DNA from 3 places in the Parafannyhessea sp. LCP19S3_B1 genome. Region 3 is predicted to be linked to each of the others. Evidence: predicted binding sites of a transcription regulator. Region 3 holds the regulator's gene; each other region holds the start of a gene.
The links. Region 3 encodes NrdR, which represses ribonucleotide reductase genes. Its sites were predicted from a motif close to AAACACNATATATNGTGTTT; they were not measured.
Positions count from the first base shown of each region.

Region 1: ACTQWE_RS07490 (ribonucleoside-diphosphate reductase subunit alpha) is a predicted target of NrdR. The motif match lies at 4,574-4,593, and genes of this name have one in related genera.
Region 2: nrdD (anaerobic ribonucleoside-triphosphate reductase) is a predicted target of NrdR. The motif match lies at 8,897-8,916, and genes of this name have one in related genera.

Region 1 covers NZ_JBQKDH010000011.1:84,108-94,386, forward strand. Annotated here, with positions in the region: gene ACTQWE_RS07465 (DUF4179 domain-containing protein) at 1-524, shown strand, start outside; gene trxA (thioredoxin) at 710-1,027, opposite strand; gene ACTQWE_RS07475 (winged helix-turn-helix transcriptional regulator) at 1,141-1,536, shown strand; gene ACTQWE_RS07480 (MFS transporter) at 1,619-2,869, opposite strand; gene ACTQWE_RS07485 (3-hydroxyacyl-CoA dehydrogenase) at 3,471-4,415, shown strand; gene ACTQWE_RS07490 (ribonucleoside-diphosphate reductase subunit alpha) at 4,725-7,316, shown strand; gene ACTQWE_RS07495 (ribonucleotide-diphosphate reductase subunit beta) at 7,394-8,452, shown strand; gene ACTQWE_RS07500 (hypothetical protein) at 8,504-9,286, opposite strand; gene ACTQWE_RS07505 (oxidoreductase) at 9,491-10,279, shown strand, end outside.
Region 2 covers NZ_JBQKDH010000006.1:83,434-93,712, forward strand. Annotated here, with positions in the region: gene ACTQWE_RS04280 (DUF3427 domain-containing protein) at 1-2,061, opposite strand, end outside; gene ACTQWE_RS04285 (alpha/beta fold hydrolase) at 2,217-3,044, opposite strand; gene ACTQWE_RS04290 (HD domain-containing protein) at 3,247-3,744, shown strand; gene ACTQWE_RS04295 (MarR family winged helix-turn-helix transcriptional regulator) at 3,893-4,378, shown strand; gene ACTQWE_RS04300 (ABC transporter ATP-binding protein) at 4,378-6,120, shown strand; gene ACTQWE_RS04305 (ABC transporter ATP-binding protein) at 6,107-7,984, shown strand; gene ACTQWE_RS04310 (CinA family protein) at 7,996-8,544, opposite strand; gene nrdD (anaerobic ribonucleoside-triphosphate reductase) at 9,095-10,279, shown strand, end outside.
Region 3 covers NZ_JBQKDH010000005.1:58,382-68,660, reverse strand. Annotated here, with positions in the region: gene ACTQWE_RS03510 (heparan-alpha-glucosaminide N-acetyltransferase domain-containing protein) at 1-64, opposite strand, end outside; gene lexA (transcriptional repressor LexA) at 72-737, opposite strand; gene ACTQWE_RS03500 (hypothetical protein) at 919-1,395, shown strand; gene nrdR (transcriptional regulator NrdR) at 1,508-1,960, shown strand; gene dut (dUTP diphosphatase) at 1,953-2,399, shown strand; gene ACTQWE_RS03485 (NCS2 family permease) at 2,463-3,794, shown strand; gene ACTQWE_RS03480 (uracil-xanthine permease family protein) at 3,858-5,135, shown strand; gene trxB (thioredoxin-disulfide reductase) at 5,264-6,205, shown strand; gene ACTQWE_RS03470 (chloride channel protein) at 6,882-8,534, opposite strand; gene ACTQWE_RS03465 (adenine phosphoribosyltransferase) at 8,631-9,164, opposite strand; gene ftsR (transcriptional regulator FtsR) at 9,207-9,929, opposite strand; gene ACTQWE_RS03455 (FHA domain-containing protein) at 9,933-10,279, opposite strand, start outside.

The DNA.
Region 1 (10,279 bases), on a different contig from region 3:
ACGCGGACCCCAGCGACAACGCGATCCAGATGGTCACGAAGATGACGACAGACGCAAACGTGATCGGCGCCACCATGAGGACGAGCTTCAGGGGCATCACCCTGCAGGACAAGGGCTACCACGACGCAGGCACCATCGCCACGGGCAGCTGGAACCTGAAGTTTAAGCTCAACTACGAGAGCGACTCCGTGAGCCTGAAGCCCACGGGCAGCCTCGAGGTCGCCGGGACCAGCGGCAGCGTGCAGGGCGTGAGCGTATCGCCCGTCGGCGTCACGATCGACTACACCGTGAACGGCACCGAGAAGGCGCCCGCGAGCGGCAGGTGGTCGCCGAAGTACCTTGACCTGGGCGACATCACCGTCACGATGAGGGACGGCACCACCATGACCGTGCCCACCGGCGCCGCGAGCTCGAGCGAGAAGGACGGGAAGACCGTGGTGAGCATGGGCTCCTTCTTCGACCGCGTGGTCGACCCGAGCGACGTCGCGTCCATAAGCTTCGCTGGCGTCACCGCGACGGCGTAGTGAGCGAGGAGGCGGCACTTCTCGCCCAGGGGGCGTGAATGTAGGACAGAGCACGGACAAGGCCCCGTCGGACGTTCCGGCGGGGCTTTCTTGTGCCGCGCGCGATTGCGCCGCGGGGATGTAGACTGTCTGGAGGAGGGCGCCACCGCCGGCGCACCCACGCGCAAGGTGTTGCGCGGGCGGCGCTACAGCTGGGCGTCGACGTGCTGGGCGAGCATCTCCTTCGGCATGCCACCCACCAGCCGGTCGACGACCTTGCCGTCCTTGATGATGAAGAAGCTGGGGATGCTCATCACGTCAAAGGCAGACGCAAGCTCCGGCTGCTCGTCGGAGTTGACCTTGCCCACCTTGAGGCGGCCGTCGTACTCTTTCGCGAGCTGCTCCACCACCGGCATCATCGCGCGGCAGGGCCCGCACCAGTCCGCATAGAAGTCCACCAGCACGGGGACGTCGCTCCCAAGCACCTCCGACTCGAAGTTCTCCTTCGTGAACCTGTACTCCATGGTTGCTCCTCTCTTGTTGGCGCCTTGCGCCTTGGTCGTTGACACCACTGTACGTGGTATGTTTTCCTGAGCAAGTACGCAGTTTGGATATACGTGGTAAGGAAAGACTGACCATGGCAGCCACCAGCAAGAATGCTGCTCGCACGACCACGGCGGCACATGCGAAGAATCCGTCGCCCTGCCTGGCGAGCGCGGACCCCAGCGTCACCGGGTCTGGCTGCGCGCTGCGGCGCGTGCTGGACGCGGTGGGAGGCAAGTGGAAGATCCTGCTGATCGTGGCGCTGTCGCAGGCGGACGAGCTGCGCTACGGCGAGCTGCGCCGCCTGGTGTTTGGCATCACCAACACCATGCTGGCGGCCTCGCTCAGGGAGCTGGAGGCCGACGGCCTGGTGCTGCGCACGCAGTACGCCGAGATGCCGGTCCGCGTGGAGTACAGCCTGACGCCGCAGGCGCGCGAGCTGGTGCCCATACTGATGCAGCTGAGGGACTGGGGCGAGAAGAACCTGTAAACGCGGCGGAAGGCAGGTGCCAGACCGCGCCGACGGCCGGCGGCAATCGACCCGCGCCGCGGTGGGCGCGACAGCGCAGGCGTCAGCGCGGGCCGGCCCCGCCCCTGCCGCACCGCATGCGGGGCAGCAAGAACGCAAGCGCCACGGCGGTGCCCGCGGCCGCAAGCGCGCCTCCCACCATGCCCACGGATGCGACGCCCAGGCGCGCCACGGCAACGCCACCAAGGGCGGTGCCGCCCCCTATGCCCAGGTTGTACAGGCCGGAGTATATGGCCATGGCCACCGTGGCCTCCTCCGGGCGCGCGAAGTCTATGAGCACCGCCTGGAACGCGATGCCGTAGCCCATCTGGCACGCGCCCCACGCCACGAGCGCCGCGACCATGCCCACCGGCGACGCGGCAGCAGGCAGCAGCAAGAACAGCACGGCGGACTCGCCCAGAAGGCTCGCCGCCAGGAAGACGCGTCGGTTGCCGTCGTACAGGCGCGAGAAGAGCACGCTTCCCAGCAGGCCCGCGCAGCCAAACGCGGAGAGCGCCAGCGTGACGCCGCGCGCGGGGAGTCCCGCCACGCGCAGCAGGAACGGCTCCACGTAGCTGTACGCCGCGAACTGACCGGCCGCCAGGAAGACCGTCACCACGTACAGCGCCACGAGAGACCCGTTGCGAAGGAGCCCCGGCAGCTGCCCCACGCGAAAGCGCTCCCCCGGCCCCATGGACGGAAAGACGAGCGCAAGGTATGCGAGCGTGGCGACCGCCGCCGCGCCCATGGCGGCAAACGTCATGCGCCAGCCCAGCGCGAGGCCGATGGCGCGCCCCAGCGGCATGCCCACGATCTGCGCGACGGAGCTGCCCGTGGCCACGAGGCCTATGGCCGCGGACGACGCGCGCGGGTCCACCACGCGCGCGGCCACCACCATCACCACGGCCCAGAACACGCTGTGCGCGGCGGCCACCACCAGGCGCGCCGCCACCAGCAGCCAGAACGTGGGCGCGGCGGCGCACAGGAACTGCCCGGCGGCGAACACCGCGAGCAACCCCAGCATGAGCCGCCTGAACCCCACGCGGGACGCGAGCACCATGAGCGGCAGCGACATGAGCATGACGCCCCACGCGTACACCGAGATCATGTGCGCGGCGCCCTCCTCCGCAAGCGAGAAGGACGCGCCGATGTCCGTGAGCAGCCCGATCGGGACGAACTCCGACGTGTTGAACACGAACGCCGCGACCGCGAGCCCCGCGAGCGCCAGCCACTGCCTGGGCTGGATCCGCCCGTCCTTCTCGTCCGCGGCGCCCTCCGCCCCTCCACGGGCGCCGCTCCTGCTAGATGCCGCCATCGCACTCCCCTCGCCTTCCGTAACGGACTGTCCAGTCTAGCCGTTCGGGGCGAGGCGCGGGCGGCGCAAGGCGGCGCGCACGGCGTCCGCGCGCGACATGGCAGGCGCGGGTGCCCGGTCGCCTGCCGTGCACCCGCGCCGCCTGTCGTCCGGGACCTACAGGCGTGCGCCCGGCACGCGCGCTGGGGGGCACCGGCGACGGGAGAGGAGAGTGATTCGTCGCCGTGCTCACGCGCCGGCCGCGGCCCTGGCCGTGGTCCCTCGTGAACCATTTCGGGGCGATACCCCGCAAACCCCCGCAGCCTAATACCTACTTGCTAACTAGGAATTTGTTGACACCCGTTATACCGCCTCCCGCGGCGCCGGTCAACCTTGGGTGCATTCGGCATTTTCGATCGCGGGCGTTCGGTGCGCGCGATGGCGGGCCGAAACCTTTGCGGCCTTGCATTTGACACAGGCGTCATCGCATTTTACGCACCGCAACTACCTGAGCAAACAACCGTCCACCGACGATTCCGACCGGTTTGGGAACGCTCGGTGGGCCGCTGGGTAAGAGAGGAGCATTGCTGTCAGAGCGGCCATGCCGCAGAAAGGAAACCGCATGGACATCAAGAAGGTAACCGTCGCCGGCGGCGGCGTGCTGGGGAGCCAGATCGCGTTCCAGAGCGCGTACAGCGGATACGACGTCACCATCTGGCTGCGCACGGAGGCCTCCATCGGACGCTGCCAGCCGAAGCTCGACTACCTGCACGCCACGTACCTCAAGACGCTCGACGCCATGAAGGAGAGCCCGGCCGCCTACGCGTACGGCCTCATGCCACGCGAGGACGTGACCCCGCAGAGCTGCGAGGACGCGAAGGCGAAGGTTGAGGCGGCATACGCCAACATCAGGCTCACCACGGACTGGGACGAGGCGTTTGGCGACGCGGACCTGGTGATCGAGGCCGTGGCGGAGAACGTGGAGCAGAAGGTGGCGTTCTACACCGAGCTCGCGAAGCACCTGCCCGAGCGCACCATCATCGACACGAACTCCTCCACCCTGCTGCCCTCGCAGTTTGCCGAGGCCACCGGCCGCCCGGAGAAGTTCCTGGCGCTGCACTTCGCGAACGAGATCTGGTCGCACCCCACGGCCGAGGTCATGCGCCACGCCGGCACCGGCGACGAGGCGTTCGAGGCCACGATCGCGTTTGCGGCGTCCATCCGCATGATCCCGCTGCGCGTGAACAAGGAGCAGCCGGGCTACCTGCTGAACTCCATGCTCGTGCCGTTCCTGAGCTCCGCCGAGGCCCTGTGGGCCAACGACGTCGCGACGCCGGAGGACATCGACCGCGCCTGGACGCTGGGCACGGGCGCCCCCGCCGGCCCGTTCCGCATCCTGGACATCGTGGGCCTGACCACGGCGTACAACATCGGCATCATGGACCCGCGCGCCAAGGACCCCAGCACCGTCCAGGCGAGGGTCGCGGCAAAGCTGAAGGAGAAGATCGACCGCGGCGAGCTGGGGCTCAACGCGGGCAAGGGATTCTACGAGTACCCGAAGCAGTAGCCTGGGCGAGACGGCCTCCCAGGCCGTGACATCCCGTGGACGAGGGACGCCCCGGACCGGACGCGAACGCGCCGGCCGGGGCGTCCCGCCCTTCTCGCCCGCCGGCAGCGCGCCTACATGACGCCCGCCGCCCCCGCAAGCATCGTTGCGTACCTCACAAACACAACATGCGGTATGTAGATGGCTCCACGCCACCACTTGTGCCACCTTTATTGCTACTTGTTTGATAGCATTTGTTGCGGGGCGACGCCCCATGTGACTGACGAGTGTACGCGCCGGCACGGCGCGCTGGCAGATGGGAACACGACGGTGGTAACGAAGCGAGACGGAAGGGTCGAGCCCTACGACAGGCGCAAGATCGGCGCCGCCATGCGAAAGGCGCTCGCGGAGGTGGGCGACGGCACGGCAGAGGACGCCGGTGCGCTCGAGGCGCTGCTTGCGGCGGTGGAGGCGCACCTGGGCGCGGACGACGCGCAGGACGTCGAGTCCATCCAGGACCTCGTGGAGCGCACCCTGATGGAGAGGGGCCACTACGACGCCGCGAAGGCGTACATCCTGTACCGCCACCGCCGCTCCGAGCTCAGGGCCGCGAGGCGGGCGATCTGCGAGCTCGCGTTCCCCTGCGCCCGGGACGCGGCCGCGGGCGAGGGCGGCGCGTCCTTCTCGCCCGACGGGGTCGAGGGAATGTCGCACGCGCTCGACGCCGTGCTGGACAGGGTCTCGCGGGAGTTCGACCCCGCGACCTACCCGCTCTCCGCGCTCGCGGCGAAGTTCTCCGGCTTCGCGAAGCCGTCCATGGGGGCGGACGAGCGGGCGGACGCCCTGGTGCGGGCCGCCGTGGAGCTCACGAACGCCGAGGCGCCGGAGTGGTCGCGCATAGCGGGCAGGCTGCTGGCGCTTGTGGCGGCGTGGCGCCTTCGCCGGCAGGAGCGCGCCCGCGGCATCGACGGCCTCTATGGCAAGCTCCGCTACCTCACGGACCAGGGGCTGTACGGGTCGTACGTACTTGAGGGCTACACGCGCGACGAGATAGAGCTCGCGGCCACGTGGATCGACGACAGCCGCGACGACCTTCTGGACTACCCCGGCCTCGACCTGCTGCTGAAGCGCTACGTGGTATGCAGCCACGACCACGTGCCGCTGGAGTCCCCGCAGGAGATGTTCATGGGCATCGCGCTGCACCTGGCGCTTCGCGAGGAGGCGGGCGCCCGCATGGGGTGGGTCAGGCGCTTCTACGACATGCTGAGCCGGCTTGAGGTCACCATGGCCACGCCGACCCTCTCGAATGCGCGCAAGCCCCACCACCAGCTGTCCAGCTGCTTCATCGACACCGTGCCCGACAGCCTGGAGGGCATCTACCGCAGCGTGGACAACTTTGCCCAGGTGTCCAAGTACGGCGGCGGCATGGGCATGTACCTGGGGAAGGTGCGCGCCAAGGGCGGCAGCATCCGCGGCTTTCAAGGCGCGGCCGGCGGCGTCGTGCGCTGGATACGCGTGATAAACGACACGGCCGTCGCCGTGGACCAGCTGGGCGTGCGCGCGGGCGCCGTCGCGGTGTACCTGGACGCGTGGCACCGCGACCTGCCCGAGTTCCTGCAGCTGCGCACCAACAACGGCGACGACCGCATGAAGGCGCACGACGTGTTCCCCGCGGTGTGCTACCCGGACCTGTTCTGGCGCATGGCGCAGGAGGACCTTAACCAGCCGTGGCACCTCATGTGCCCGCACGATATCCTGGTGGCGCGCGGATACGCGCTTGAGGACTACTATGGCGAGGAGTGGGAGCACCGCTACCTGGAGTGCGTGGCCGACCCGCGCATACCCAAGCGCACCGTCACGGTGAAGGACGTCGTGCGCCTGGTGCTGCGCAGCGCCGTGGAGACCGGCACGCCGTTCGCGTTCATGCGCGACGCCGTGAACCGCGCGAACCCCAACCCGCACGCCGGCATGATCTACTGCTCGAACCTCTGCACCGAGATCGCCCAGAACACGAGCGAGATCCAGGGCGTGAGCCAGGAGGTCGTGACGGAAGACGGCGACACCGTGGTCGTCACCACCACGCGCCCCGGCGACTTCGTGGTGTGCAACCTCGCGAGCCTGTCGCTCGGGCGGCTGCCGGTGGAGGACGACGCGTACCTGGCGAAGACCGTGCGCACGGCCGTGCGCGCGCTGGACAACGTGATCGACCTCAACTTCTATGCGCTGCCGTACGCGAAGGTCACGAACCGCCGCTACCGCTCCATCGGGCTCGGCGTGTCCGGCTACCACCACATGCTCGCGAGGCGCGGCATCGGCTGGGAGACGCAGGCGCACCTCGACTTCGCGGACGATGTGTTCGAGCGCATAAACCGCCACGCCATCGAGGCGTCGTGCGAGCTCGCGCGCGAGCGCGGCGCATACGAGAAGTTCGAGGGCTCGGACTGGCAGACGGGCGCCTACTTCAGCAAGCGCGGCTACGACTCCCCGGCGTGGCGCGAGCTCGCCGCGCGCGTGGCCAGGCACGGCCTGCGCAACGCCTACCTCATCGCCATCGCGCCCACGAGCTCCACCTCGATCATCGCGGGCACCACGGCCGGCCTCGACCCCGTGATGCGCAAGTTCTTCCTGGAAGAGAAGAAGGGCGCCATGCTCCCGCGCGTCGCGCCGGAGCTCTCGCCCAGGACGTGGTGGTACTACAAGCCCGCGCACTACATCGACCAGACGTGGAGCATGCGCGCGGCCGGCGTGCGCCAGCGCCACATAGACCAGGCCCAGTCCGTGAACCTCTACATCACGAACGAGTACACCATGCGCCAGGTGCTGGGCCTCTACCTCGAGGCGTGGCGCGACGGCGTGAAGACCGTCTACTACGTCCGCAGCAAGTCGCTCGAGGTGGACGAGTGCGAGAGCTGCTCCAGCTAGCGGGCCACCACGGCCGGCAGACCCGCCTGCCGGCACGCGGCGCGACGACAGGCACGACCACACACGAAGGGAAGACCATGCAGCACACGAACCCCACGCCCCTCTCGCCTAAGGCGCTCTTCAACCCCAACGGCGATACGGACGTGCGCCGGCGGCGCCTCATAGGCGGCAACACCACCAACCTGAACGACTTCAACAACGTGAGGTACGCGTGGACCACGGACTGGTACCGCCAGGCCATGAACAACTTCTGGATCCCGGAGGAGATCAACCTCTCGCAGGACGCGAAGGACTACCCCAACCTCACGCCCGCGGAGCGCACCGCGTACGACAAGATCCTCTCGTTTCTGGTGTTTCTGGACTCGCTGCAGACGGCGAACCTCCCCAACGTGGGCGAGTTCATCACCGCGAACGAGGTGAACCTGTGCCTGCACATCCAGACGTTCCAGGAGTGCGTGCACTCGCAGAGCTACTCGTACATGCTGGACACCATCTGCAGCCCGGAGCAGCGCAACGACATCTTGTACCAGTGGCGCACCGACGAGCGCCTCCTGGCGAGAAACACGTTCATCGGGAACCTCTACAACGAGTTCCAGGAGCGGCGCGACGCGCCCGCGCTGCTTCGCGTGATGATGGCGAACTTCATCCTGGAGGGCGTGTACTTCTACTCTGGCTTCATGTTCTTCTATAACCTCGCACGCAACGGCAAGATGCCCGGCAGCGCGCAGGAGATCCGCTACATCAACCGCGACGAGAACACCCACCTGTGGCTGTTCCGCAACATGATCCTGGAGCTGCAGAAGGAGGAGCCGGGGCTGTTTACGCCCGAGGCCATCGAGGACCTGCTGCAGATGCTCGTGGAGGGCGTGCGCCAGGAGGTGGCCTGGGGAACGTACGTGATAGGCGACGACATCGCCGGCCTCACGAGCCAACAGGTGAGCGACTACATCCACTACCTGGGAAACCTGCGCTGGAGCTCCCTGGGCTTCGGCACGCTGTGGCCGGAGCACGCGCAGGAGCCGCCGGACATGGCGTGGGTCTCGCAGTACAGCGACGCCAACATGGTGAAGACGGACTTCTTCGAGGCGCGCTCGACCGCGTACGCAAAGTCGACCGCGCTGGTGGACGACCTGTAAGGCAGGGGGACGGGCGAGAGGGACGCGAGGACGGGGGCGCGCCCTTCTCGCCTACCTGCGCGCCGTGCCCTCAAGCACCAGCATCACCGCGCCGAGAAGGACGATGGCGACGCCGCTGATGCCAAACCATGCGCTCACGCCAAGCTCCTCCGCCACGGGCGACGCCACCGCAAGACCGACGGGAGTCGACACCATCGAGACGATCTGGAACGCCGAGAACGCCCGGCCGAGCTTCTGGGGAGCGATGCTCTTCTGCATGTACGCCACGATGGGCACGTCGTAGCAGGTGGCCGTTGCCCCCATCGCGCCGCAGAGCACCGCAAACGCCACCCAGCCGCCGAAGCTCTTGGGCAGCAGGCCGCAGGCGAGGCAGGTGGCGCCCAGCGCCACCGTCGCCTTAAACGACGCGCGCACCTCGTTTGCGAAGTTCGCCTTCGCGACCACGAGGGCGTCGCGCAGCTCGCGGACGGGATGGAGCCTTGGGCGCTCCCCCTTTGCGCGGTGGTCGGCAACGGGAACGACGCCGAGCGTGGCGGAAGCGACGAGCGCGCCCGCGAGGTCCGTCACCAGGATGAGCGCCAGCGGAAACGCCGCGAAGAGCGCGCCGCCGACCACGGGTCCCAGGACGTACGAGGCGCTGCTGATGGCCTGCGACATGCCGCCGGCCTCCACGAGCGACTCCTCCGGAACGATCTGTGGGACCATGGCCTGCATCGCGGGCGCCTGAAACGCGGTCGCGGCCGCGCGGGCGGCGAGAAGCGCGATGACTGCGGCGACCGAGACGCCCCATGAGCCCATGGCCAGCCGGGAGCCGGGTGGCCGGAGGCGTTCCACGTGTTCGACAGCCTCCCGAACCTGCAGGTCGCGTGGTCGGCCGACCTCGCGCACGGCATCGAGCGTGGCCCGACCTCGTGGGAGGCCAGACGCTCGTCGCGTTTACGCGGTAGGCGCGGCGATGCCGTCACCTACCGAAACGGCGCCGCCCACACGGCGTGCCCCTTCTAGAATCAGGCCACCCACATCCCTTTAGGAGGAGTAATGCAAGACAGCTACGCAGCCCTCAACAGCCCGTTTGCCATAGGAAAGGTCAAAATCAAGAACCGCTTCGTGATGGCGCCGACCACCACGGGCGCCTACCTCGCGCCAGACGGATCCTTCAGCAAGGAGGGGATCGAGTACTTCGTGCGCCGCGCCCAGGGCGGCATGGGCCTCGTGCAGACCGGCGCCCTCATGACGGACTACAAGATCGACGAGCCCGGCGCCCTCGGCCCCTCGTTCATGGCGACGCCCGCGTCCCGCCAGGCGTTCATCGTAAGCTCCGCCGCCCTTCTCGCCCGCCTCGAGGCGTACGGCGCCAAGATGTTCATCCAGATCTCCGCTGGCCTCGGGCGCAACAGCCCCGGCTCCTATGGCCCCAGCGCCAACCCGTACTTTGGCACCACGGACAAGATGAACCCGGTCCTCACGACGGAGGACGTGCGCGAGAAGATCAAGATGATGGTGGACGCAGCCCGCGTGGTACAGCAGGCGGGATACCCCGGCGTCGAGCTTCACGCCATACACTGGGGCTACCTGCTTGACCAGATGGCGTCCTCTCTCACGAACCGCCGCACGGACGAGTACGGCGGAGACCTGCACGGCCGCATGCGCATGTGCACGCAGATCGTCCAGGGCATAAAGGAGTCGTGCGGCGACGACTTCGCCGTGACGGTGCGCCTGGGGCTGAAGGCGTACGCCAGGGGCTTTAACCAGGGCTCGATCGACGGCGAGGGCGAGGCCTGGCGCACGCTTGAGGAGGGCGTCCAGATCTGCCGCATCCTGGAGGAG
Region 2 (10,279 bases), on a different contig from region 3:
CGGCTTGTGCGTATTCGAAAGCAGGGCGGAGAACTTGGACTCGAAATCGTAGTGCTTGTTCTGCTGTCCAATGAAGTCCAAGACCGTAAGGCAATCCTTGCCCTCAGAGAGTCTGAGGCCTCGCCCGAGTTGCTGCAGGAAAACCGTGAGAGATTCCGTCGGGCGGAGGAACAGCACCGTATTGACCTCGGGGATATCAACTCCCTCGTTGTAGACGTCCACCGTGAAGACAAACTTGATATCACCTGCCGCGAGTTGCCGCTTCGCCGCGTTACGCCTGTCCTCTGGCGTCTGCCCCGTTACAGAGACGGACTTTATCCCATGGTCGTTGAACTGACTTGCCATGAAGTCGGCGTGCTTGACCGAGACGCAGAATCCGATGCCTCGCACGGACTCGATGTCTGTCACATACCTATCCAGCGACCGGATTATATGCTCAGCACGTTGCTTCGCCTGATGCTCCTGGTACACATACACGTCCTCGAGCTGAGAGGTCTCGTAGCCGCCGCGCGACCACTTCAGTCGACTCAGGTCGACCTCGTCCGTAACGCCAAAGTACTGGAACGGGCAGAGCAACTTCCGATCGATGGCCTCTGGCAACCTGATCTCGGCGGCAATCCTGTTGTCAAACCACGGCAGAACGCTCTTGCCGTCCATTCGCTCTGGGGTGCCCGTGAGGCCCAGCAGCACCATTGGCGAGAAGTGCTCCAGTAGACGCTGGTACGATGGCGCGGGAGCATGATGAAACTCGTCCACCACAATGTAATCGTAGTAGGACGGATCAAGCGACCCCGTTAGCCCCCTTGAGTTAATAGACTGCACCGATGCGAAAAGATGGTCTAGGTTCCCCGGTACGTAGGATCCAACAAGGAGGTCCCCGAAGTTCGCGTCACGAAGAACACTTCGGTAGGTCGCGAGAGCCTGCTTGAGGATCTCCTCGCGATGAGCCACGAACAGCATGCGCGCCCGTTTGCCGTCGTTGTAGCGAGCGCAGAACCCCCTATAGTCAAACGCCGATATTACCGTCTTTCCCGTGCCAGTCGCGGCGATAACAAGGTTTCGCCAGTGGTCACCAACCTCGCGCTCTGCACGAAGCCGATCGAGGATCTCGCGCTGGAACGGATACGGCCTCAGATCGAAGAAGTACACAAGGTCACTAGAGGTTTTCTCCCCACGCTCTCGCTTTACGGCCTCTACGAAGCGATCGTGCTGACTCCTATCGTAAGACTCGAAATCGTTTGACTCCCAATATGACTCGAACGTCGCACGTATCTTCGCCATCGTGTCAGGCAGCTCTCGCTGTGCGACCTTCACGTTCCACTCGAGCCCGCTCGTAATGGCTGGGTTAGAAAGATTGGACGAACCCACGTAAGCAGTCGTAAAGCCCGTCTTGCGATAGAACACATATGCCTTCGCGTGTAGGCGAGTGCCCCTAGTATCGTATGAGACCTTCACCTCAGCATCGGGCAGCTCGCTAAGCTCGTCGATAGCCTTCACATCGGTCGCACCTATATATGACGTCGTGATGACCCTGAGCTTGCCGCCTTTTTCGGAGAACAGCCTCAGCTCTGGCAGAATGATGCGAAGTCCCGGCCACTTGATGAACGAGACCAGCATATCGATCCGATCCGCAGAGACGATCTCCTTCTTGAGCTCGGATCCCATCGATGGCTCGTGCCTAGCCCCGGTGAAGAGGGAGCTCTGCGCCATTGGAGTCTCCGGCCGAAGAATGTCGCGTTCGCTCCTCCCGCGAATCTCATGCACCGCCTTTGGGACAAGGGAGAGCAGCTGATGGGAATCGCCCACGAGATCGCCTGACGAATCCAAGGCGCCGATCATCTTGTTTGCAAGTTGAATCTGGTTCTCGAGAGAATCCTTACCAGACTCGCTGATCCTTGCAAGGGCAGCCTCGGCGACCTCGGCCACGTACTCGGCAAGAATTTTTGGCGCTTCCGCCTCGTCGATCTTGCGAAGGTCGGAGACGAGCTCGTCCTTCTCTGACTCGAGCTCCTCTTTCAGTTCCCTGCTGATAGTTTGCTCGTAAAGGCCCGGCTCTAGCATTCTGCCCCCATCCCTTGCGCCAATCTGCACCAGGATCGCGCACGAGCCTCCAGCGTGCAAATAAAAACTGAGAGCGGATGGCAAACGGCCAAGGCATGCGCGCTCTTCTCGCCCGGCGCGCGGTGGCGCATTCGGCGATGCGGGACGCGTGGCGGCTATCGAAGCCAGTCCTGAATCGCGGCGGCAACCTCGCCGGGGTAGTCGCGCACTCCGTTGTGGCCGCCGGGCATGACGGCGGGCGTCGCGCCAAGGCCCTGGCACAGGAAGTCCAGGTTGCGCGCGTGGTAGGTGCCATCGCTCTGGCGGCCGATGCACAAGAGGACGGGCACGCCGGAGCCGCGGATGGCATCGCAATCCGGCACGTAGTCGAACGCCCAGGTCTCGCGGGAGAAGCTCGTCTGCAGGTTGCGCTCGCGATGCTCGAGCTCGCGCGCGGAGTACGGCACGACGGCCTCGCCGATGGACTCCCGCTGGGTGGTGAGGTAGAGCGCCGTGCTGGAGCGATGCCTTGCAAGTGCCTTGCGGGCGCGACCGATGTTGCCGAAGACCTCGTCGTCTGGGTCCAGGCCGCTGAAGATGGGAGGCTCCAGGGCCACCAGTCTGCGGAAGAGCCGCAGCTCGCGCTCGAGGAGCCGGAGCGCCACAACGGCGCCGAGGCTGTGCGCGACGACGTCTGCCCTGCCGCCCGCCGCGCGGATCACGGATGCCAGGTCGCGCGCCTGCGCGTCGAGCGACCAGTCGCCGTCCAGCGCGTCCGTGCTTTGGCCACAGCCGCGGCGGTCATAGCGGACGGTGCGCCGCGCCGGCATGCACGTGGCGAGACCGTCGTAAAAGCTGGAATCGACACCCGCGCCGTGCACCAGCACCAGGGGAAGGCCTTCCGGCCGTGCCGGTGCCTCGTCGTGCACGAACAGCCGGGCGGAGGGCCCATGCTCCCCCGTCACCCCAAGCAGCGTGTGCGCGTGTTCCGAACCCCGGGCCATGGCGAACCTCCCTCTTGCGCGGGTGCGTCTGCGCAGGACATGGTAGCACCGCGGTGCCGACCGCGGCGCAATGGCGAGGTGTCGCAACGGTTACGCGCGCGTGCGGGCGCGCGGCGAAGCCATCATACTGGCGGGAAAGGACGCAAGGCGCGTCGGGCCGGCGCACAAAGGCGCGACCGGACGCCACAAGCAAGGAGGACGCATGCTCACGGGAGAGGCAATAGCCAAGATGGTGGACTTCTCGGCGGGAAACCTGCACGACGTTGACCACCTGCTGCACGTGTTTGGCCTGGCAAAGGCCATCGCGGAGGGCGAGGGGCTCGACGCGGGGACCTTGCACGTGATAGAGCTGACGGCCGTGGTGCACGACATCGCGTGCCCACTGTGCCGCAAGAAGTACGGTTCTGCGCCCGGCAAGCTGCAAGAGAAGGAATCCGCGCCGCTCGTGAGGGAGTTCTTCGCAGGAACGGACGAGCCCCAGGAGACCGTGGAGTGCATTGCGTGGGTCGTGTCGCACCACCACACGTACGAGCCGGTGGACGGCGCGGTGCACCAGGTGATCCTGGAGGCGGACTGGCTGGTGAACACGTCCGAGGCCGTGCGCGACGGCAGGCCCGCGCCCACGGGACCGGCTCCGTTCTTTGGCACGAGGACCGGGCTCGCGCTGTTTGCGGCCATGTTTCCGCCCGTGGCGCAGTAGCGGAGCGCGGCGCGCGGGAGTGCCGTCCCCACCTTCCACGGCGCCCGCACATGGAGCTCGCATTTATTTGACATATCAACCTTGACACGTCAACCGATGAGAGTAGGCTAGCTGCCGACTAAAGGTTGACATGTCAAGGAGACGCACTATGCAGCAACAGACCGACGCGCCGTCAGAGGGACGCTCCCTCAGCGACACGCACATGATGCTCTATCGCGCGCTACACGCGCAGACAAACTACCTGCGGCCGCGAATGGCCAAGATCGGCCTGGGGCCGGGCCAGCCCAAGATCCTGGGATACCTGCGCGTGAACGGCCCGTGCAGCCAGCGGGCGCTCGCGGAGTACTTCGAGCTTGACCCCGCGGCCGTCAGCCGCATGCTCGCCTCGCTCAGCCAGAGCGGCTTCGTGCGCATGACGCGGGGAGAAGACCGTCGCACCAGGCTTGCGGAGGTCACCGGGGAGGGCAGGGCTGCCCTGGCCGAGTGGGACCGGTGCTGCGACGAGGAGGGCGCGACCATGCTCGCGGGCTTCTCGCCCGAGGAGGTGGCCCGGTTGCAGGACTACCTAGGCCGCATCCACGCGAACCTGCGGCGCGCGAACTGCGGCACCGCCCCCGACAAGGAGGCGCTGTGATGGAGGACCTTCGCTATGTGGCGCGCTACCTGCACGGATACCGGCTTGACATGCTGGCAGCGACGCTCCTGATCGTGGGCGAGACCATCGCGGAGCTCGCGATCCCCTTCCTGATGGCGCGCATCGTGGACGTGGGGATCGCGTCGGGCAGCCTGGCGCTCGTGCTTGCGACGGGCCGTCGGATGGTGGCGGTGGCGCTTCTGGCAGGCGTCTGCGGCCTTGGGTACTCGCACTTCTCGGCCAAGGCCGCCATGGGCTTTGGCGCCAACCTGCGCGAGGCGGAGTACGCCCACCTGCAGGGGTACGCGTTCTCGAACCTGGACGAGTTCGAGTCTTCCTCGCTGGTAACGCGCCTGACCACCGACATCACCGTCATCCAGAACGCGTTCGTGATGGGCGTGAGGCCGCTTCTGCGCAGCCCCGTGATGCTGGTGGCCGGCCTGCTGCTGGCATGCGCCATGAGCGCGCGGCTCGCGGTGGTGTTCTTCGTGATACTGCCGTTTCTTGCGGTTGCGCTGGGGCTCATCGTGCACCACGTGGCGCCGCAGTACGCGGTGCTGCAGGGCGTGATGGACCGCCTGAACGAGACGCTGCAGGAGGACCTGGTGGCCATACGCGCCATCAAGGCGTACGTGCGCGAGGGCCACGTGGCGGAGCGCTTCGAGGACGTGAACGCATCGCTCGCGGACACCGCGACGCACACGTTTGGCGGCGCCGTCCTGAACATGCCCGTGTTCCAGGCGGCCATGGCCGTGGCGAACGTGGGCCTGCTGTGGTTTGGCGGACAGATGGTCGCATCTGGCGAGATCGGCGTGGGCACCCTGACCGGCTTCATGAGCTACGTGCTGCTGATCATGAACTCGCTCAACATGATATCGAGCGTGTTCCTGCTGCTTGCGCGTGCGATCACGAGCGTGGGGCGCGTGTGCGAGGTTCTGCGGGAAAAGCCGGCCATGGACCCAAACCCCACGGGCGCGAAGGAGGTGGCGGACGGCTCCGTGGAGCTGCGCGACGTCTCGTTCAAGTACAGCGCCTCCGCGCGCAGGAACGTGCTGGAGCACGTGTCGCTTCGCTTCGAGCCAGGCTCCACCGTCGGCATCCTCGGCGGCACGGGATCGGGAAAGTCGTCGCTGGTACAGCTGCTGCCGCGCCTGTACGACGCGACGGAGGGCGCCGTCTACGTGGGCGGGCGCGACGTGCGCGACTACGACGTGCACGCCCTGCGCGCGGGCGTGGGGATGGTGCTCCAGAAGAACGTGCTCTTCTCGGGCACCGTACGCGACAACCTGCGCTGGGGCAACCCCAAGGCGTCTGACCAGGAGATACTTCAGGCATGCCACGTCGCGTGCGTGGACGAGTTCCTGGACCGCATAGGCGGGCTCGACGCCGACCTTGGTCACGGCGGCGGCAACGTATCTGGCGGGCAGAAGCAGCGCCTGTGCATCGCACGCACGCTGCTGGCGCACCCCAAGGTGATGGTGTTCGACGACTCCACCAGCGCCGTGGATACCGCGACGGACGCCCGCATACGCGCGGGGCTCGCACGCCTGCACGGCGTGACGAAGGTGATCATCGCGCAGCGCGTGAGCTCCGTCATGGACGCGGACCAGATCGTGATCCTGGACGACGGCCGCGTGCACGCAACGGGGACGCATGCGCAGCTGCTTGCGAGCGACCCCATCTACCAGGAACTCTATTACTCGCAGAACACCACGGGGGATGATGGCGATGGCGCAGAGTAAGGCATCGGGCGGCGCGCGGCCCAAGGACATGCGCCGCACCATGAGGACGTTCGTGGGCTACATGGGACATGCGAAGTTCCACATGCTCGCCGTGGCCGTGCTGGTGACGGTCGCGGGCGCGGGCAACCTCGCGGGAACGTACATGATCAAGCCGGTCGTGAACCGCATCGCCGCCGGCGACGTGGCGGGCTTCACGGCGGACGTCGCGGCGACGGCGGCCATCTACACGGTGGCCGTGGCGGCGGCGCTCGCGTACACGCAGGTCATGGTGCACGCGGCGCAGCACATCGTGTTCGACATCCGCCGCGACCTGTTTGGCCACATCATGCGCCTGCCGGTGTCGTTCTTCGACCGCACGCGCAACGGCGACGTGATGAGCTACTTCACCAACGACGTCGACACCATAAGCGAGGCGCTCAACAACAGCTTCGCCAACATGATGCAGGCGGCGGTGCAGACGGTGGGCACCCTGGTGCTGCTGCTGGTGCTCAACTGGCGGCTCACCCTCGTGACGCTCGCGTGCGACGCGGTCGTGGTGCTGTACACGCGCTTCTCGGGCAGGCGCTCCAAGCGCTACTTCGCCGCGCAGCAGACCACGCTCGGCGCGCTTGACGGCTACGTGGAAGAGATGATGTCCGGCCAGAAGGTCGTGAAGGTCTTCAACCACGAGGGCGCGAACCTCGCCGGCTTCCGCCGCCTCAACCAGGACCTGCGCCGAACGGGGACCAGCGCGCAGGCCTACGCCCTCACCATGGTGCCCAGCACCGTCGTGATCGGCTACGTCAACTACGCCGCCGTCGCCGTGCTCGGCGCGATGATGGCGATCGCCGGCCAGACCGACGTGGGCAGCCTCGCCTCGTACCTGGTGTTCGTGCGCCAGGCCACCATGCCCCTCAACCAGCTCACGCAGCTCGGCAACTTCGTGCTCACGGCGCTTGCCGGCGCGGAGCGCGTGTTTGCCGTGATGGGGCTTCCGCCCGAGGTGGACGGGGGCAAGGTCGTGGTGCAGCACGCACACGACGCGGAACTCGCTGACAAGGGCGCGCCGGGCGAGAAGGACCTCCCCCGTCGCATGGCGGCCGGCGCGGCCGGATGGCGCTGGGTGCTCCCGGGCGGCGGGGCCGTGCCCCTTGCGGGCGACGTGCGCCTGGACGACGTCACCTTTGGCTACGAGGACGGTCAGACGGTGCTCTCGCACCTTTCGCTCTACGCGAAGCCCGGCCAGAAGATCGCGTTCGTGGGGTCCACGGGCGCGGGCAAGACCACGATCACCAACCTCATAAACCGCTTCTACGACGTGCGCTCCGGCTCCATCACCTACGACGGCATCGACGTGAGGGACATCCGCAAGGACGACCTGCGCTCCACCCTGGGCATCGTGCTGCAGGACACGCACCTGTTCAGCGGCACCGTCGCGGACAACATCCGCTTCGGCAAGCTCGACGCCACGGACGACGAGGTGCGCCACGCCGCGCGCATCGCAAACGCGGACTCGTTCATACAGAGGCTCCCCAACGGCTACGACACCAGGATCACGTCCGACGGCGCCAACCTCTCGCAGGGACAGCGCCAGCTCATAGCCATCGCGCGCGCCGCGGTATCAGACCCGCCCGTCCTCATTCTGGACGAGGCGACGTCCTCCATCGACACGCGCACCGAAGCCCTCATCGAGCGCGGCATGGATGCCCTCATGCGCGGGCGCACCGTGTTCGTAATCGCGCACCGGCTCTCCACCGTACGCAACGCGAACGCCATCATGGTGCTGGAGCACGGCCGCATCGTGGAGCGCGGCACGCACGAGGAGTTGCTGGCCCAGCGCGGCGAGTACTGGCAGCTCTGCACCGGCAAGCGCGAGCTGGACTAAGCCCCCGGCGGCTACACCCCCGCCTCGGCGAGAAGGACCACCAGCCTGTCCCGGACCTCCTTCGCAACCGCGAGCTTGTACATGAGCCGCGACGGCTGCGGAGCGAGGTGCACGTGGTAGCTGTGGTTCCTCTCGCCCTGGGCGTCCTTGCCCGTGCCCAGGCAGATGGCGAAGTAGACCTCGCCGGGGGTCGAGGCCGCAGGGTTCGCGGGGTCGACGTTTCCCATGGTGCCCGTCACGCCGATGCCGATGTTCGCGGCGTACGACCTGCGGCACGCCTGCGCCATGGCCTCGGCCGTCTGGGTGGAGTAGACGGTGTGCTCGCGGATGACCTCGGCCGGCACGCCGCACTTGACCTTCGCGTCGTTGCAGTACGTGACGTACGCGCCCCTCAGCACGGCCGACGCGCCCTCCGTATCCGTTATGAGCGACGCTATCTGGCCGCTCGTGGCGCTCTCCATCGTGCTCACCTCAAGCCCGCGCGCGATGAGCTCGCGCGTGAGGTCCGCGTACTCCGCGCGAACCAGCGCCTCGTCGTAGGTGCCCTCCGCCTGTGCCATAGCGTTCACGTCCTCTCGCATGCGACGCCCGGGCGCCGCGCCCGGGTAGGATACGGCCAGCCTAGCACGCGTCAGGCACGCGCGTCTTGCACGCGCCGAAACGTCTGCAACACATCATCTATTACCTTGTGGAAATCACTACACCATATATAGTTGTATTGTGATGACAATTGCCCCAAATGGGCCCCGCCGACGGCCGGAAATCCGTGTCAAGTGGAGATTGTCCGCGTTCCGCAAAATGAATCAAACAAATTTCTTTTAAGCAGTTTCGCAATGCGTGTTGAATCGCGCAATTTTTTGACCTGCAGCGACTTGGGTTTTCATCATGACTTTCGGCATGATTGACACAATAGGAAACCATATCTGGTGTTTTCAACACAAACGCACCACCACCAATTGTGGCATAGTAGTTCTGCACACCAAACGCAGCAGCAACGGCCAGTGGACGGCGCGTCGTGTGGCGCGCATTTTTTGGCTCCAAGCTGCCCGTTTACAACAATAAGGTGCGCATGGGCGCACCGTTGAACACACAAGATCGAGAGGCGACGGCATGAAGATCATCAAGAGGAACGGTTCCGAGGTCGAGTTTGACGTTCAGAAGATCGTGAACGCCATCAAGGCCGCGAACGCCGAGGCCCCTGCCGACGAGCAGCTCTCGGACCGCGAGGTCAAGTTCGCGTCCTACAACGTGCAGGACGAGTGCGCGGACGCAGGCCACACCGTGACCGTCGAGGAGGTCCAGGACCTCGTCGAGGACCAGCTCATGGCCCTCGACCGCTTCACCGTCGCCCGCAAGTACATCATCTACCGCTACGTGCAGAACCAGAAGCGCCAGAAGAACACGACGGACGACAAGATCCTCAGCCTCATCGAGGCGAACAACGAGGAGGTCAAGCAGGAGAACTCCAACAAGAACCCCACCGTCGTGTCCGTCCAGCGCGACTATATGGCCGGCGAGGTTTCCAAGGACCTCGCGATGCGCGAGCTGCTCCCCGAGGACGTGGTGAAGGCCCACGAGGAGGGCATCATCCACTTCCACGACGCGGACTACTTCGCGCAGCACATGCACAACTGCGACCTCGTGAACCTCGACGACATGCTGCAGAACGGCACCGTCATCTCCGGCACCATGATCGAGAAGCCCCACAGCTTCAGCACCGCGTGCAACATCGCGACGCAGATCATCGCCCAGGTGGCGTCCTGCCAGTACGGTGGCCAGTCCATCTCGCTCTACCACCTCGCCAAGTTCGTCGACGTGTCGCGCAAGAAGATCCGTCGCCAGGTCTACGCCGAGATGGAGGCCATCGACGCGCACCCCGGCACCGAAAAGATCGACCAGATCGTCGAGAAGCGCCTGCACGACGAGATCGCACGCGGCGTCCAGACCATCCAGTACCAGGTCGTCACCCTCATGACCACCAACGGCCAGGCGCCGTTCATCACCGTGTTCATGTACCTCAACGAGGCCCAGAACCCGCAGGAGAAGCACGACCTCGCCCTCTGCATCGAGGAGATGCTGAAGCAGCGCTACCAGGGCGTGAAGAACGAGGCCGGCGTCTGGATCACCCCTGCGTTCCCCAAGCTCATCTACGTGCTGGAGGAGGACAACGTCCACGAGGGCGACGAGTACTTCTACCTCACGAAGCTCGCGGCGAAGTGCACGGCAAAGCGCATGGTGCCCGACTACATCTCCGAGAAGAAGATGCGCGAGTACAAGCTGTCCAAGGGCGAGACC
Region 3 (10,279 bases):
GTATCAAATCAAACGCATGGACTCGATCAAGAACGGCACTCTCTGTGGCGTCTTTGCAAAGCATAAGATCCTTACGAGATGGACCTGAAGAGACCTGTCACCCTGCCGAGAATTATGGGATTTTGAACATAGATTGGCTCCATCGAGTCATTCTCGGGCTGAAGTCGAATGCGGTCCTTCTCGCGGTAAAACGTCTTGACCGTTGCAGAATCATTAATCAGTGCCACGACAATCTCACCGTCATGAGCATCGTGTTGCTCCTTCACAACGATGTAGTCGCCGTCGAGGATTCCGGCGTTAATCATCGAGTGACCATGCACCCTGAGAACGAATGAGCTTGCATCGCCAACAATGCTTGTCGGAAGGGTGAGTGTCTCTTCGACGTTTTGCTCGGCAAGTATAGGTATGCCCGCGGCAACCCGACCAACCAGGGGCAAACTGATGGAGTTCGAATCCAAATCCTGTCTAATCTCCGCAACTCCCTTAGTGCCGATGGCGGAGTTGGAACGACGTCCTTCCCCGTCAACAACCTCAATCGTACGAGGCTTCTTTGAGTCGCGCTTAATGTAGCCACGCTCCTGGAGAACCTTGAGGTGCATGTGCACGGTCGACGGGGACGCAAGGCCGACTGCCTTCCCGATTTCACGCACCGAGGGTGGGAAACCGTGCTCGTCAGTGTATTTGCAGATGAAGTTGTAGATATCTAGCTGACGCTTGCTGAGTCGGTCCTTAGACATGTTCTCCTCCTTCGACTGATGCAATGATATTTCATTTGCCAAATGAATTCAAACAGATGTTCTGATTTGCATTGACACAAACATATGTTCTCCTTAATATCGTACCTATGTTCGGAGTCGAATTGATGTCCACCGCCTCGATTAAAACAGGTGGCAACAACTTCGAGAGAGAGAAGACAATATGAGCAACGCAACTCAGCGCAAGTACACGAGCTATAGCTTTACCACCGACGGATCGCTCGCACTTAGCCCGCAAAGCCATACCTTTGTAGTTATTTCCGGCAACGTTACGAAGCCCGCTTGTGTAAGCAGCCGAAATCAAGGCAGGGTTCGCAACGGACGAGAAGGCGAGAGAGGCGACCGGATCGGGCTGGTGTCAATCGCGGTTCTCGCTCTTGCAATAGTGGCGAGCGTGGTAATTGGAAGCTTCGGCATTCAAGTGGCGGAAGCCTCGAGAATTTCCCATGCTTTCGAAGACGTTAAGGTCAGCAAGGTGGCTGCAAAGCAGGGATCGTCTATATGGTCATATGCAGAGATGTGCAAAGTTAAGGGCGTATCGACTAAAGAGATTGCAGACTGGATTCAGAGCAAGAATGATGTCGGCGTTAACGGACTGGTACCCGGCACTGAGATTGTTTTGCCAAACTATCAAGCGTAAGTTTCTCTCTTTTACTACTAATATTTCGTGAAATGATTCAATTTCCTCCTGAGCGGTTTTGATTGTGGGAATTGTGTTAATCTTCCTACTGTAAAACTGTAAGGGAGGTATTTTGCGCTGTCCCAAATGTGGCTGCACCGAGTCAAAAGTCGTTGACTCTAGGCCTTCTGAAAGTAATGACGCGATTAGACGTAGGCGTGAGTGCGTGAAGTGTGGCACTCGTTTCACTACCTATGAGCGACGGGAAGAAATGCCGCTTCTTGTCATAAAAAAGGATGGTTCCAAAGAAACCTTCGATAGACAAAAGATCATGCGAGGCCTCGTCGCCGCGACGGTCAAACGCGACGTGCCTTTGGAACGTCTCAATGCACTGATTGACGATATCGAGTCATACCTCAGAGACCATGGTATGACTGAGGTTGAATCGCAGGAGATTGGTAAGCTCGTTCTGCAGAGGCTCGTTGCAATTGACAAGGTGGCCTACGTCAGATTTGCATCTGTGTACAGGGACTTCAAAGACGTTGACGAGTTCAACGAGGAGCTTAGGAGTCTTGCGGATGAATAGCAGGCAAATCAATCTGAACATACAGAGGCTTGACAATGATGTCGAGCTGCCCAGATACGCATATCCGGGGGATGCAGGTCTTGATCTGAGGTCGAATGCGGACCTGGTTATCGAACCCTTTGAGCGAAGGTTAATCCCCACGGGTCTTGCCATCGCAATTCCGGAGGGATACGCGGGGTTTGTGCAGCCGCGCAGCGGGCTTGCACTAAGGCAGGGTCTCTCTTTCCCCAATACGCCCGGACTCATCGATTCACACTATCGTGGCGAGCTGAAGATTGTGGCCATCAACCTTGATCCGCACAATCCTATCCGCATCAAGAGGGGCGATAGAATTGCCCAGCTCGTGATACAAGAGGTGCCCGTTGTCAATCTCGTCGAGGTTAAAGAACTGGACGAGACTGATAGGGGATCTGGCGGTTTCGGTTCAAGTGGCGTTTAGACGCCTTTTGGATAGGTCTTTCGACCTGAGTATCTGTTTGTCTGTACCAAGAGGGGGAGTTCCATGGACAAGTTCTTTCATATTGGGGAAAGGGGTTCGTCGATCAGCGATGAGCTACGCGCTGGTCTCACGACGTTCCTCGCCATGGCCTACATCATTGCGGTAAACCCCGCAGTGCTAAGCGGCGCCGTGCTGGGCGCTGACGGTAAGCCTCTGACCAGTGCGCTGGTCACTGCCACCTGCGTTGGCGCCGGCATCATGACCATCATCATGGGTCTCGCCGCAAATCGTCCGCTCGCCTGCGCCTCTGGCCTTGGCGTCAACGCGATGATTGCCGCAGTCACCCCTGGAATGTGCGGTGGCGATTGGCATGAGGCCATGGGCATCGTATTCGTCGAGGGCATGGCCATCCTCATCCTCGTTCTTTGTGGGCTTCGCGAGAAGATCATGGACGCGATTCCTGTCAGCCTTCGACACGCAATCTCCGTTGGCCTCGGTCTTTTCATCGCAATGATCGGCCTCGTGAACGCAGGCATCGTCGTTGCTGGAAAGGGCACCGTCGTTACCCTCGGCAACGTATACGACCCCGCGTTCATTGTTGGCATCGTATCCATCGTCGCAACGCTCATCTTTGCTGCTCTTAACGTTAATGGTGGAATCCTCTTCGGCATCATCGTTGCCGTTCTCGTAGGAATCCCCCTTGGTGTGACTGCCGCTCCCAAGGGCATCGTCGACGCACTGGACTTCTCTACGGTCGGTGCTCCTTTCATGTCTGACAAGAACGGAACCATGGGGCTGATCAAGGTATTTGCGAACCCGACGGCCCTTGTTTTTGCGTTCTCGCTCATGATGTCTGACTTCTTCGACACCATGGGAACTGCAATGGCCGTTGCTAAGAACGGCGAGTTCCTCACCGAGGACGGCAACGTCGAGAACATCAAGGAGATCCTCATCGTCGACTCTGCGGCGGCTGCCGTGGGTGGCGCAATGGGTGTGTCCTCCATCACCACCTTCGTCGAGTCCGCCTCTGGCGCCGCTGATGGTGGCCGCACTGGCCTCACCTCCGTCACCACTGGCGTCCTGTTCATCCTCGCCGCTTTCTTCGCGCCCCTGATTTCCGTTGTCAGCTCCGCTGCAACCTGCGGCGCACTTGTCTACGTCGGTTTCCTCATGATGACTGAGGTCCACGAGATCGACTGGACCGACCTCCTGCAGGGCTTCCCCGCATTCCTCACCACCGCTGGAATCGCAATGACCTACTCAATCTCCTCCGGCATCGGCCTTGGCTTCATCGCCTATGGCCTCACCGCCATTGTCACTGGCAAGGCCAAGGAGATCAAGCCGTTGATGTGGGTCGCCATTGTGGCGTTCATCATCTATTTCCTGATGTCCTAGTCTCGGCTCACGAGGGCCCGGCGCCGCCGGGCCCTTTTTTTGCAAGTATAGAAAGGGGAGTGCATGGCTCACCACGAAAGAGAAATCATAGGCGTCGACGACCGCGTGTCTGTTGGACGTGCCATACCTCTTGGCATCCAGCATATGATGAGCATGTTCGGTTCCACCGTCTTGGTGCCCGTCCTCACGGGTCTCAACCCGAACGTCGCCATCATGTGCTCCGGTATCGGAACGATCTGCTACCTGCTCGTCACGCGTAACAAGATTCCAAGCTACCTCGGTAGCTCGTTTGCCTTCATCAGCCCTATCCTCGCGGCGACCGCGGCGACGGGAAGCATACACACGGCACTCTCGGGCGTCGTGGTGGCCGGCCTCGTGTTCCTTGCTACCGCAGGGATCATCAAGCTCGTCGGTACCGGGTGGCTCGACAGGCTCCTTCCGCCCGTACTTGTCGCCTCGGTCATGGTCGTCATTGGAGTCGGCCTTTCTGCGACCGCAGCGAAGATGGCACTTAACTCGTCAACGGATTCGTTCGTGGCAAGCGGTGCGATAGTCGCTGCAATCACGCTTGTCGCGGCGGTGGTCTTCTCCAGCATGGGAGGCCTCATCGGAACGCTGCCGATCCTCCTTGCCATCATCGTCGGCTACATCGTTTCCAGCTTCTTCGGGCTCGTCGACTTCTCGAAGGTCGTCTCCGCCCCCTGGATCGGCCTTCCGCCCATTCAGGCGCCGCACTTCGATCCGGGTGCCGTGGCCCTCATCGCCCCTGTCGCTATCGTGGTAGTTATCGAGCACATCGGACACCTCCTTGCCGTCGGTGAAATCGTTGGCAAGGACTACCGAGAGATGCTTCCTCGCTCGCTTGCAGGCGACGGCCTGTCCACGCTCATCTCTGGCTTCCTTGGAGGCCCTCCCACCACGACGTATGCCGAGAACATCGGCGTCATGAGCGTCACCCGCGTCTACTCTACGCAGGTCTTTTGGTATGCGGCTGGCTTTGCGCTGCTGGTAGGCGGCTTTTGCCCCAAGCTCGCTGCGTTCATCAACTCCATCCCCGTCCCCGTCATGGGCGGCGTGAGCCTCCTTCTGTTCGGCCTCATCGCGTCGAACGGTCTTAGGATGCTTGTGACCAATCATGTCGACTTCGACGAGAACCGCAACCTCATGATTGCGTCCGTCGTCATCATCCTTGGCGTCGGTATGGAGACCTCCGGCATCTCCATTCCCATTGGGTCCTACACCCTTCCCGGAATGGCCACGTCCACGCTCGTGGGAATCATCATGAACCTGATTCTTCCGCCCGCAAAGCCAAAGAACGAGGCTGTGGATAGCCAGAAGTAGGAAGACGAGAAAAGCTTCCAAGTCCGCAATCGGCCGCATGCATTTTGTATGTGGCCGATTATATTGTGCGCTATTTAAAATAGTCGGGTATACTGCCACTAGAACAGACTCCGAAGAAGGGACCCGACATGGATCAGATCAAGAAGGACCTTGTCATTATCGGCGGAGGGCCAGCCGGTCTATCTGCCGCCATCTACGCTCAGAGAGCTCTTCTCGACAACGTCGTCCTGGAGCAGGAGGCGGTCGGAGGACAGGTAATCCTCACGAGCGAAGTCGACAACTATCCAGGCGTTCCTCACACCGATGGCTACAGTCTCGTCGAGGCAATGCAGACCCAGGTCAAAGACCTTGGCGGAACCATTCAGATGGAAGTTGTCAGAAGCGTCGAGAAGAACGGGGACGTCTTTGTCGTCACGACCTCGGAGCACGAGTACGTTGCCAAGGCAGTGATCGTGTCTGGTGGTGCTACGCCGCGGCATGCGGGATTTGCCGGCGAGAAGGAGTTTGGCGGAAGGGGAGTGTCCTACTGCGCCACATGCGACGGCATGTTCTATCGCGGCAAGCGGGTCTTCGTTGTCGGAGGGGGCAACTCCGCGGCAGAGGAGGCGCTCTTCCTCACCAAGTTTGCGGATAAGGTAACCATGGTCGTGCGCAAGGACCACATGAGGGCTCAGGCGGCCGTGCAAAGCCAGGTCGAGAAGAGCGACAAGATAGACGTCATGTTCAACTCGAAAGTGGTTTCCGTCTCTGGAGACGGCCTCCTTGAGTCGATCACGTTTGAGGATACTGTTACGGGTGAGAAGACTACGCAGGACTTCGATAAGGGCTCGTTTGGGGTCTTCGTGTTTGTGGGACGCGTTCCCGCTAGCGAGCTCGTGCGCGACCTCGTCGAAAGGGATTCGAGCGGCTACGTCATAACGGATGACCACATGGCAACCGCCACGCCAGGACTCTATGCGGCCGGCGACATACGTCAGAAGGCACTCAGGCAGATTGTCACGGCGGCCTCTGACGGCGCCATTGCAGCCACAAGCGTCGCGGGATTCCTTGGGCAGCCGGTTGAGGGCTAGTTTGTTGAAATACGCGTACTGATACGCCGCCCTTGTATCAAGGGCGGCGTTTTTGCTGCTTGTTGACTTTTAACCTGAGAGTTCTGGAAAACCCTCAAGTATATTATGTAACGTTCAAGCTACCTTCCAGCTCCCTAGAAGACATGGTTGAGGGTTGCAGTGGCTCCTGCAACCTGTCGGGTATGGAGCCTGTCGGGTATGGAGCTTGACTGGCCACGCACCCTACGTAGCGCAGGGGCGTAAATGGTAGTGACTGCGGCGGGTTACGTTGCGGACGGACTGCAATTACGGATTGGCAACCACCAAGTACGCCCGGCCGCGTACCTTCATGTACCATCGGGTGTGTTGATAGTATTGGGACGTGCAACATGTCCGGATGACGTGATTACTCCTGCGTATGGGAAGGCGTTGTCGTGATAATTGTTGGGCACTAGGCTGCGACCCGATGGACCAACTTGGGAGCATGCGGAAGACTCAGGTGCCATTTTCGATTACGTGTGGTTCTGGCAATAGTCGTATCAGTCGAGAGAGGATCCGGTAGTCGCAGCACAGTCCATGAACTAGTAAGACAGTCGTACGGTCAAAGTTGACTTAAAACCGTGATAATATATCTTATGTAAAGTAAGAGAGTTTCTCAGTCAAGTTCAGACGACGCTACGAAGCTGACCCGCTCCCCCTACTTCGAGCCGTGCTCGGCTCTAACCTTGCGGATCTTGCGGCGTAGGCGTGATGACTTCGGTCTCCAATTGGACGTCAGCGAGCTGCCAAACATCTGCCACAAACGCTCACGCACCTCGTCCTGCTTGTTAGCGTCCAGAATCAGCAGCAAGTTGTCAAGTGCTTGAAGCTTGACGCTGCCCGTGGGAACGACCTCCTCGCCGGCACGGTCAATCAGCACCACACGTACGGACTTTGGCCACTGTATTTCGCGGATGAGCTTGCCCTCACATTCCGAACCAGCCCCTACGACAAAGTTCTGCAGGCACTTCTCGCCGCTGCCATCCAGGCGGTCGGAATCCTTGCGGCCCATGTTGCCCAGAAGGCGACCCAGCAGGTGCTCGTAGAACGCATCAACTTGCAGGAGGTTGGCGGTAACGTACGAAAGGATGGACACGATGGAGACGGATAGCAGCGCGTCCATGCTTCCGGTGAGCTCGAACGCAAGCACGACGGCCGTCACGGGCGCCCTCACGACGGACGCGAACAGGCCACCGATTCCCAGGACGATGAAGTTTGTGACGAAGACGGACGGAAGCCCCAGATAGGCGACGGCAAGCCTGCCAAACAGGCAGCCAAGGAGCGCTCCCATGACGCAGAGAGGGAACAGCGTGCCGCCGGGCGCGCCAGAGCCAAAGCAGAGCGTCGTGAAGATGTACTTGCCCAAAAGGAGAAGTGCGATCGTGCCGATGGCGAGCGACTGCTGTGTCGCGAGTCGCTCCACGATGGCGTCTCCGCCGCAGGCAAGGTCCGGCGCGAGGAATATGAGGACGCCGGAAGCGAGAAATGGGACGATGAGGCGCATGTACGGCGCATGATGCCTGATTTTGTCGAACTGTTCCGTCATCCAGAACATGCCGCGGTTGTGCGCGGCGCCGGCGATGCCGCAAAAGATGCCGAGCGCAATGACGAACAAGTAGCTGTGGTGAGGCAGGTCTGCCGCGAACACGAACTGCAGCACGGGCTTCACGCCCAGAACCTGGGACACCACGAAGTCGGAGCTGATGGCAGCTGCCATGACGGAAACGATGAGCGGCGCGTTGAACTCCTTGTGGATCTCCTCGATTGCGAAGAGTACGCCCGTGAGCGGCGCGTTGAACGCCGCGGACATGCCGGCCGCCGCTCCACAGGTGGTAAGCAGGCGCTCCTCTCCCCTTTCGCGCCCCATCAGCTTAGAGACCGCCTTGCCGGCCATGCCGCCGAGCTGGACGCTTGGTCCTTCTCGCCCGAGCGAGAGGCCACCCAGCGCGCAGAGCGTGCCCTCGACGAACTTGGCGGAAAGCACGCGCCACCACGGCATGTCGAGGCGGCCGATCACCTCGGCGTCGATCTGCGGGATGCCGGAGCCCTGCGTGTAGGGCTCCCATACCATGAGACGGCAAACGACGCCGCAGATGACGACGAGAAACGCGAACCACAGGGGCAGGAACGTCCAGTTGGACTGGATTGCGGTCGCGATGGCGCGCAGGAGGGTCTCGGCGTGCGAGAGCGCCAGGCGGTAGAGCGAGACGACCGCGCCCGCCGCGACGCCCACGAAGAGGCCCTCGCCGATCATGTATACCTGGAAGCGCCGCGAGAAGTGCCTGCTCACGATGTCCTTGCGTCTTGCCATGCGTCAGTCCATTCCGCGTCCAATGAGAGGCACCTGCCAGCGGAAGCCGACAGGTGCCCGATCAAGCTACTTGCCTGTTGTCACGTTGCCCTACGACTACCTAACCTTGATGAGCGTGAAGACGTCCTGGTCGTAGGCAGCGCCGATCTCCTTGCGCGGGTCGAGGTAGCAGAGCTCGAGGATGAAGCCGAAGCCCTTGACCTCCGCACCGGCCTGCTCCACGAGCTTGGCCGTGGCGACGGCGGTGCCGCCGGTGGCAACGAGGTCGTCGATGATGAGCACCTTGTCGTCCGCGGAGAGCGCGTCCTTGTGGATCTGGAGCTCGTCCGTGCCGTACTCGAGGGAATACGTCTGCGAGTAAACCTCGCGGGGCAGCTTGCCCGGCTTGCGCGCGGGGACGAAGCCGGCGCCCAGGCGATACGCGACGGGAGCGCCCACGAGGAAGCCGCGTGCCTCCGCACCCACGACCTTGGTGATGCCTTCGCCCTTGAAGTGGTCCGCGAGGTCGTCGATGGCCGCCGCGAAGCCCTTGGGGTCCGCCATGAGGGGCGTGATGTCCTTGAAGATGACGCCAGGCTCGGGGTAGTCGGGAATGTCCACAATCAGGCCTGCGTAGTCGCTCTCTGCCACGGGTGTTCCTTTCACTTGTTTCGCACTGCCAAGTACGTAATTCTACTCTTCCATCTCGCTGAAGGTCTTCGAGATCTGCCTGCGGATGAGGGTATCGCGTACCTGCCCCGTGAGCGCGAGCATCTCGGAGAGGGCCTGGCCAAACTGCTGGCGGTTCTCCTCCGTGCGCTCCATCTCGACCCCGCCGCCCTTCTTGGCGAACACGACGAGCGCCTGCTCGAACATGGCGCTCTCGCGGTTGGCTGCCGTGACATACTGGCGGAGGTTCTTCGGGCCGATGCCAAAGTGCCGAAGCTCTCCGCAGGTCCTGATGAGCTGGAAGTCCTTGCCATCCACGAGCGAGCGGCCGTGCGGCGACTCGCGAAGCTGGATGACGCCGGCCTCGGACAGCTGGCGCACAAAGCTCACGGGCACGCCCAGAAGCTCCGGCATGCGGTCGATGGGGTGGAACTTCTGAAGAACCTCCTCGTCGTCCTCCCCTACGTTGGGATACGGCGTCTGTGCAAGGTTCACATGCCCTTCTCCCCCGTCGAGCTGCTGCTTTATGACGGAGAGCGGCATGAAGCGGTTCTTCTGCAGGTAGAGGATGGTCTCGAGCCTGTGGACGTCTTTCTGCGAGTACAGGCGGTATCCCGAGGGCGTGCGAGACGGGTTGAGCAACCCCTCGTCCTCGAGGTACCTGACCTTTGATATGGATAGGTCCGGGTATTGGCCCTGCAGCCGCTTGACTACCTTGCCGATTGTGAGGTATCCGGCATCGGGCATGGCTTAGTTTCCAGTCTCGATCCTCACGTTCTTCCGGTTGGTGTGGAAGATCATGCGGAAGGTGCCTACCTGGATGGTCGAGCCATCCTTGAGCAGCGCGCGGTTGACGATGGCGCCGTCGACCCATGTGCCGTTGAGCGAGCCGAGGTCCTCGATGGTGGCAAGGCCGCTCTCCAGGCCGGAAAGGTCAAGGCGCGCATGGCGACGAGAGACCGTCATGTCGTTCAGGAACACGGTGTTACTGGGGTCGCGCCCGATGGTGACGATGCTATCTGCCAGCTCGAACGTCGATCCCATCTGCGGCCCCTTCACGATGGTGAGGGTGGGGTGACTGGGGGTCGCCGCGGCCA